One region of the Shinella yambaruensis genome, then DNA from elsewhere that is predicted to be linked to it. Evidence: predicted binding sites of a transcription regulator. Region 1 holds the regulator's gene; each other region holds the start of a gene.
What was found. The regulator HrcA, encoded in region 1, represses chaperone genes, less so after heat shock. The targets are predictions, from matches to a motif close to GTTAGCACTCNCNNNNNGNGAGTGCTAAC.
Positions count from the first base shown of each region.

Region 2: groES (co-chaperone GroES) is a predicted target of HrcA. The motif match lies at 910-938, and genes of this name have one in related genera.
Region 3: groES (co-chaperone GroES) is a predicted target of HrcA. The motif match lies at 945-973, and genes of this name have one in related genera.

Region 1 covers NZ_CP150638.1:6,274-8,540, reverse strand. The annotation lists gene grpE (nucleotide exchange factor GrpE) at 1-601, opposite strand, end outside; gene hrcA (heat-inducible transcriptional repressor HrcA) at 694-1,770, opposite strand; gene rph (ribonuclease PH) at 1,964-2,267, shown strand, end outside.
Region 2 covers NZ_CP150642.1:228,579-230,845, reverse strand. The annotation lists partial or broken gene WMC41_RS30610 (transposase) at 41-266, opposite strand; partial or broken gene WMC41_RS30605 (transposase) at 330-455, shown strand; gene WMC41_RS30600 (usg protein) at 535-807, opposite strand; gene groES (co-chaperone GroES) at 1,092-1,406, shown strand; gene groL (chaperonin GroEL) at 1,453-2,267, shown strand, end outside.
Region 3 covers NZ_CP150638.1:676,408-678,674, reverse strand. The annotation lists gene WMC41_RS03250 (TIGR01459 family HAD-type hydrolase) at 1-711, opposite strand, end outside; gene groES (co-chaperone GroES) at 1,032-1,328, shown strand; gene groL (chaperonin GroEL) at 1,382-2,267, shown strand, end outside.

The DNA of each region.
Region 1 (2,267 bases):
CGCCGGCAGGCGCCTTCGGGCCGCCCTTGGAAACGCCGACCATGGCCGGGCGCAGCACGCGCTCGCCGATGACGTAGCCGTCCTGCACGACCTGCACGACCGTGTTGTTGGCAACGTCCGGGTTCGGCACTTCGAACATGGCCTGGTGGAAGTTCGGATCGAACTTCTCGCCGATCGGGTCGAGCTTGCGCACGCCGTGGCGTTCGAGCGCTGCGAGCATGGAGCGCTCGGTCATCTCCACGCCCTCGGCCAGCGCCTTCAGGCCGGTGTCTTCGGCGGCCTGCGCTTCGGCCGGAATGGCATCCAGCGCGCGGCGCAGGTTGTCGGACACGGCCAGCATGTCGCGGGCGAAGCCGGCGACGGAATAGGACTTGGCGTCCTTCACGTCACGCTCGGTGCGCCGGCGCAGGTTGTCCATCTCGGCGGCGAGGCGCAGGTACTTGTCCCTGAGTTCGGCGTTTTCGGCCCGCAGGGCATCGACCGGATCCGGCTCCGCCGGGGCGGCGGCCTCGGCAGTTGCCTCCTCCGGCGCGAATGTTTCGGCGGCGATGGTGCTCTCTACCGCTTCGTCAGGTCCGTGTTTCTTGCTCTCGTCGGTCATGACGTACTCCGAATTGCATCTTTTAAGGGGTTTGGCCCGATATCGAGCTTTGATCCCGAAAAATCAAGGGCCGATGCCCGGATTGCGGGCATTCAGCGCGAAAGCCGCGAGATCAGCTGGGCCGTATAGTCCACCATGGGCACGATCCGGGAATAGTTGAGCCGCGTCGGCCCGATGACGCCGACGGCCCCGACGATCTTGTCGTCGCTGTCGCGATAGGGCGCGACGATGAGCGAGGAGCCGGACAGCGAGAAGAGCTTGTTCTCCGAGCCGATGAAGATGCGCACGCCCGGGCCCGTCTCGGCAAGGTTCAAGAGTTCGATCAGGCTGTCCTTGCGCTCCAGATCGTCGAAGAGCATGCGCAGGCGATCGATATCCTCGGCGCCGGCAAGGCCTTCCAAGAGGTTCGCCCGGCCGCGCACGATCAGCCGCGTCGGCTTGCCCTCGTCGAAGCCGCCGGACCAGACCGCAAGGCCCCGCTCGACGAGATCCTGCGACAGCTTGTCCAGCTCGCTGCTGATTTCGCCGCGCAGCCGTTCGAGCTGCGAGCGCGCTTCCACGAGCGTGTTGCCGGCAAGATGGGCGTTGAGGAAGTTGGCGGCCTCCGTGAGCTGCGAGCTGGTGACGCCGGCCGGCAGTTCGATGATGCGGTTCTCTACCTGGTCGTGATCGCCGACCAGCACGACCAGCGCCTTGGTCGGCTCCAGCCGGATGAACTCGACATGCTTCAGCACGGCGTCGTTCTTCGTGGTGATGACGAGGCCCGCGCCGCGCGACATGCCGGACAGCGCCTGGCTCGCCTCGTTCATCATGGTTTCGACGGCGGTATGCTTCTGGCCGTGCGGGCGCACATGGCGCTCGATCGAGGCGCGGTCCTCCGGCGAGATGTTGCCCACCTGCATGAAGGCATCGACGAAGAAACGCAGGCCAAGCTGCGTCGGCAGCCGCCCGGCGCTGATATGCGGCGAATAGATGAGGCCGAGCTCCTCGAGGTCGCTCATCACGTTGCGCACCGAGGCCGGCGAGAGCGACATGGGCAGGATACGCGACAGGTTACGCGAGCCGAGCGGCTCGCCGCTTTCCAGATAGCTCTCGACGATGCGGCGGAAGATTTCGCCCGAACGCTCGTCGAGCGCCGCCTGACTGTCAGGACCCGGAGATCTCTTCAAAACCATCTTTCCGCTGCAAACCCTGTTATCCGACAGGAATATAGTGATTTCGAAGGTCAGCGCAAAACGGATTTTCCCGCCATGGTTTCCCGCTGCAAGGCGCCAAAACGCAAGCGCCGTGCCGCACCACCATTCCCTCGCCCGGCGATCTGGTCTAAAGCAGCTTCCCAGACAATTCAGACAGGAGTTCGCAATGCGGCCGTCCGGCAGAAAAACCGACCAGATGCGCAAGGTTTCCTTCGAGCGCAACATTTCCAAACATGCCGAAGGCTCCTGTCTCGTCAAGTTCGGCGATACGCACGTGCTCGTCACCGCGAGCCTGGAAGAAAAGACGCCGCCGTGGCTGCGCAACAGCGGCAAGGGCTGGGTGACCGCCGAATACGGCATGCTGCCGCGCGCCACCGGCGAACGCATGCGGCGCGAAGCGGCATCCGGCAAGCAGGGCGGCCGCACGCAGGAGATCCAGCGTCTCATCGGCCGCTCGCTGCGCGCCGTCG
Region 2 (2,267 bases), on a different replicon from region 1:
GACGCGCGGGCGTGGCGAAACTGGTAGAGGCAGGGGACTAAAAACCCTTAGGCAGCGTCCTCCACTGGCAGCCGGTCGTGGCGATGTAGAGCAAGGGCATTGACGACCTCGCTCAAATCCGTGGGGCGGGACGACCCAGGCGGCGCGGTAGAAGGGCTGTACCAGAACCCATCCCGATCCGTCATATCGCTTGCATAGCGTCCAGTTCGCCGGGCATGGCGCGACGGGTGATTTCGCTCTAGGCCATTGTGAACTCCATCGGATATCGCAAATCAGAAGGAATCATAACCTCTTAAAATCACCCACCTCCTTTTGAGGCAGCCTCTAAGATGCTGGTCCTTTCCGGGCCTGAACGGCGGCGGCGCTGGAGCACGGCAGAGAAACTGGCCATTATCCAGGAAACCTATGAGCCGAACGCGACGGTGAGCATCGTCGCGCGTCGGCACGACATCCAACTACATAACTTCAGTGCTTTGAGCATCTCTAGACGATACCAACAGTTGCACCACAGTGAGGCTCGGGCTGAAGCTGGGGTCAATGTAGCTTGAATTCTCCATCGACGCGCCGCCATTCGTTAGGGCCGATCAGGAGCCGGTGAGTATAGCGGACGGAATGCAGCGGCCCGTCCAGCTTGCTCTGCCAGAAATCTAGGAACCTGTGCATCTCCGGAAAATCGGGCGCGAGGTCGTAGTTCTGCCAGACATAGGTCTGCAGGACGGATTCGAAGTCGGGAATGCGGTAAAGAATATGGGCGGTGGTAAGGCCGTAGCCGTTCAATTGGCGTTCCAGGTCCGATGGAAATCGCATGCTTCATCTCCGATTCAGGATAGAGCGAGGATGATCGAATTTTGCGCGACCATCAACGGAAAATCGAACGCAGCGCGTCGGTTTATTGTTCCTTTACAGCGTGTTAGCAACCGCGTGACGCGAGTGCTGATTTTTCTGTGCCGCCCTCTTGAAATCGAAAATCCGGCAAACCAGATCATCTGCCGCCGGACGCTTTGGAGAAGGTCCGGCACCCCGTTCCGGACTGGTCATCCGGTCCGGACGAAGGGGGTAGCAAAACATCTTGTTTGTCCATGGAGGAAAACATGAAGTTCCGACCGCTGCATGATCGCATCGTTGTTCGCCGTCTTGAGTCCGAAGAGAAGACCAAGGGCGGCATCATCATTCCCGACACCGCAAAGGAAAAGCCGCAGGAGGGCGAAGTCGTCGCTACCGGCCCCGGCGCGCGCAACGAGCAGGGCCAGGTCGTGGCGCTCGACGTCAAGGTCGGCGACCGTATCCTCTTCGGCAAGTGGTCCGGCACGGAGATCAAGATCGATGGCGAGGACTACCTGATCATGAAGGAATCCGACGTCATGGGCGTGGTCGAGGCCCAGGCCACGCAGAAGCAGGCCGCCTGACGCGTCCGTCTTCAGTCATAAACCGCTGCCTAAGAAGGAGTGAACCATGGCTGCGAAAGAAGTCAAATTCAACACCGAAGCCCGCGACAAGATGCTGCGCGGCGTCGATGTCCTCGCCAATGCGGTGAAGGTAACGCTCGGTCCCAAGGGCCGCAACGTCGTCATCGACAAGTCCTTCGGCGCGCCGCGCATCACCAAGGACGGCGTTTCCGTCGCCAAGGAGATCGAGCTTGAGGACAAGTTCGAGAACATGGGCGCGCAGATGCTGCGCGAAGTCGCCTCGAAGACCAACGATCTCGCCGGCGACGGCACCACCACGGCGACCGTGCTCGCCCAGGCCATCGTCAAGGAAGGCGCCAAGGCCGTCGCCTCCGGCATGAACCCGATGGACCTCAAGCGCGGCATCGACCTTGCCGTCGACGCCGTTGTCAAGGAACTGAAGGGCAATGCCCGCAAGATCTCCAACAATTCCGAGATCGCCCAGGTCGGCACCATCTCGGCCAATGGTGACGCCGAGATCGGCCGCTATCTCGCCGAGGCGATGGAGAAGGTGGGCAACGAGGGCGTCATCACGGTCGAGGAGGCCAAAACGGCCGAGACCGAGCTCGAAGTCGTCGAAGGCATGCAGTTCGACCGCGGCTATCTCTCGCCCTATTTCGTGACCAATGCCGAGAAGATGCGGGTCGAGCTCGAAGACCCCTATATCCTCATCCACGAGAAGAAGCTCTCCAACCTCCAGTCCATGCTCCCGGTTCTCGAAGCCGTGGTGCAGTCCGGCAAGCCGCTGCTGATCGTGGCCGAGGACGTTGAGGGCGAGGCGCTGGCGACGCTCGTCGTCAACAAGCTCAGGGGTGGCCTGAA
Region 3 (2,267 bases), 670 kb from region 1:
GCCGAAGGCCTCCGCGCCGCGCACGTCCGTCGGCATGCCGTCGCCGATGGCGATCACCCGCGAGAGGTCGAAATCGCCGCGCACCTCGCGCGCCTCGGCGATCGATTTCTCGTAGATCGGGCGGTGCGGCTTGCCGGCGATCCGGGTGGCGCCGCCCAGTTCCTCATAGAGCTTGGCGATCGCGCCGGCACAGGGAATGAGCTTGTGGCCGCGCTCGACGACGAGGTCGGGATTGGCGCAGATGAAGGGCAGTTCCCGCGCCGCGAGCGCCGTCAGCTCGGCGCGATAATCCTCGACGGTTTCCGTCTCGTCGCTGCGCAGGCCCGCGCAGACGACGATGCCGGCCTCCTCCAGCCCGACCGGCTCGACGCCGAGGCCGTCGAGCAGCGGCAGGTCCTTTTCGGCGCCGATGAAGTAGATGTTCTTCGGCCCCTCGGCGATCAGCGCGCGGGTGACGTCGCCGGACGTGACGATCCGGTCGTAGGCGTCATCCGTCACGCCAAGGCCGCGGATCTGCACTTTCACACCCGGATGCGGGCGCGGGGAATTGGTGATCAGCACGACCGTCAGCCCGGCCGCGCGCGCGGCGGCGAGCGCTTCGGAAGCATGGGAGAAGGCTTCGACGCCATTGTGCAGGACGCCCCAGACGTCGCAAAGGACCACGTCATAATGCTGCGTGATGTCGCGGAAGGATTGGATGCGGTGAGCCATCAGGGATTCCCGTGTCGAGATCGAGCCCGGCTGACATTGCAAAGCGACGGCAAGAAAACAAGCCTCTCCGCACATTTTTGCCCCATCGACGGGCAAACGGATGAAAATTCACCGCGCCGTCTTGATGGCGTGCGATGACGCTCCCATCTGGCGGCTGCGGTAACTCATACCGGGCGAAAAATTTTGCAGGCGTCGTTCTTGACTCCAAACGCCCAGCCGCCTATCTCGGCATCGCTAGCACTCACGAAAGACGAGTGCTAACATCAATCCACCGGATCCATCTCGCGATCCGCAATGTCATTTGATCGAGGGATAAGACAATGGCAAGCACCACCTTCCGCCCGCTTCACGATCGCGTCGTCGTTCGTCGCGTCGAATCCGAAGCCAAGACCAAGGGCGGCATCATCATTCCGGACACCGCCAAGGAAAAGCCGCAGGAAGGCGAAGTCGTCGCCGTCGGCTCCGGCGCCCGCGATGAAAGCGGCAAGGTCGTCGCGCTCGACGTCAAGGCCGGCGACCGCGTCCTGTTCGGCAAGTGGTCGGGCACCGAAGTCAAGCTCGACGGCGAAGACCTTCTGATCATGAAGGAAGCCGACATCATGGGCATCATCGGCTGATCCGCCGGTAATCCTTTCCCAATTCCGCTGACACCTCTTCAGGAGTTCTCACAATGGCAGCCAAAGAAGTCAAATTCGGCCGCACCGCGCGCGAAAAGATGCTGCGTGGCGTCGACGTCCTCGCAGACGCCGTGAAGGTAACCCTCGGTCCCAAGGGCCGCAACGTCGTCATCGACAAGTCCTTCGGCGCTCCGCGCATCACCAAGGACGGCGTTTCCGTCGCCAAGGAAATCGAACTCGACGACAAGTTCGAGAACATGGGCGCCCAGCTCGTCCGTGAGGTCGCTTCCAAGACCAACGACATCGCCGGCGACGGCACGACGACCGCCACGGTTCTCGCCCAGGCCATCGTCCGCGAAGGCCACAAGGCCGTTGCCGCCGGCATGAACCCGATGGACCTGAAGCGCGGCATCGACCTCGCCGTCGCCGAAGTCGTCAAGGATCTCCAGGCCAAGGCCAAGAAGATCAACACCTCGGAAGAAGTCGCCCAGGTCGGCACGATCTCCGCGAACGGCGACAAGCAGGTCGGTCTCGACATTGCCGAAGCCATGCAGAAGGTCGGCAACGAAGGCGTCATCACGGTTGAAGAAGCCAAGACCGCCGAGACCGAACTCGAAGTCGTCGAAGGCATGCAGTTCGACCGCGGCTACCTGTCGCCCTACTTCGTGACCAACCCGGAAAAGATGGTCGCCGACCTCGAAGACGCCTACATTCTCCTGCACGAGAAGAAGCTCTCGAACCTCCAGGCAATGCTCCCGGTTCTCGAAGCCGTCGTCCAGACCGGCAAGCCGCTGGTCATCGTCGCTGAAGACGTCGAAGGCGAAGCCCTCGCGACCCTCGTCGTCAACAAGCTGCGCGGCGGCCTCAAGATCGCTGCCGTCAAGGCTCCGGGCTTCGGCGACCGCCGCAAGGCCATGCTCGAAGACATCGCCATCCTGA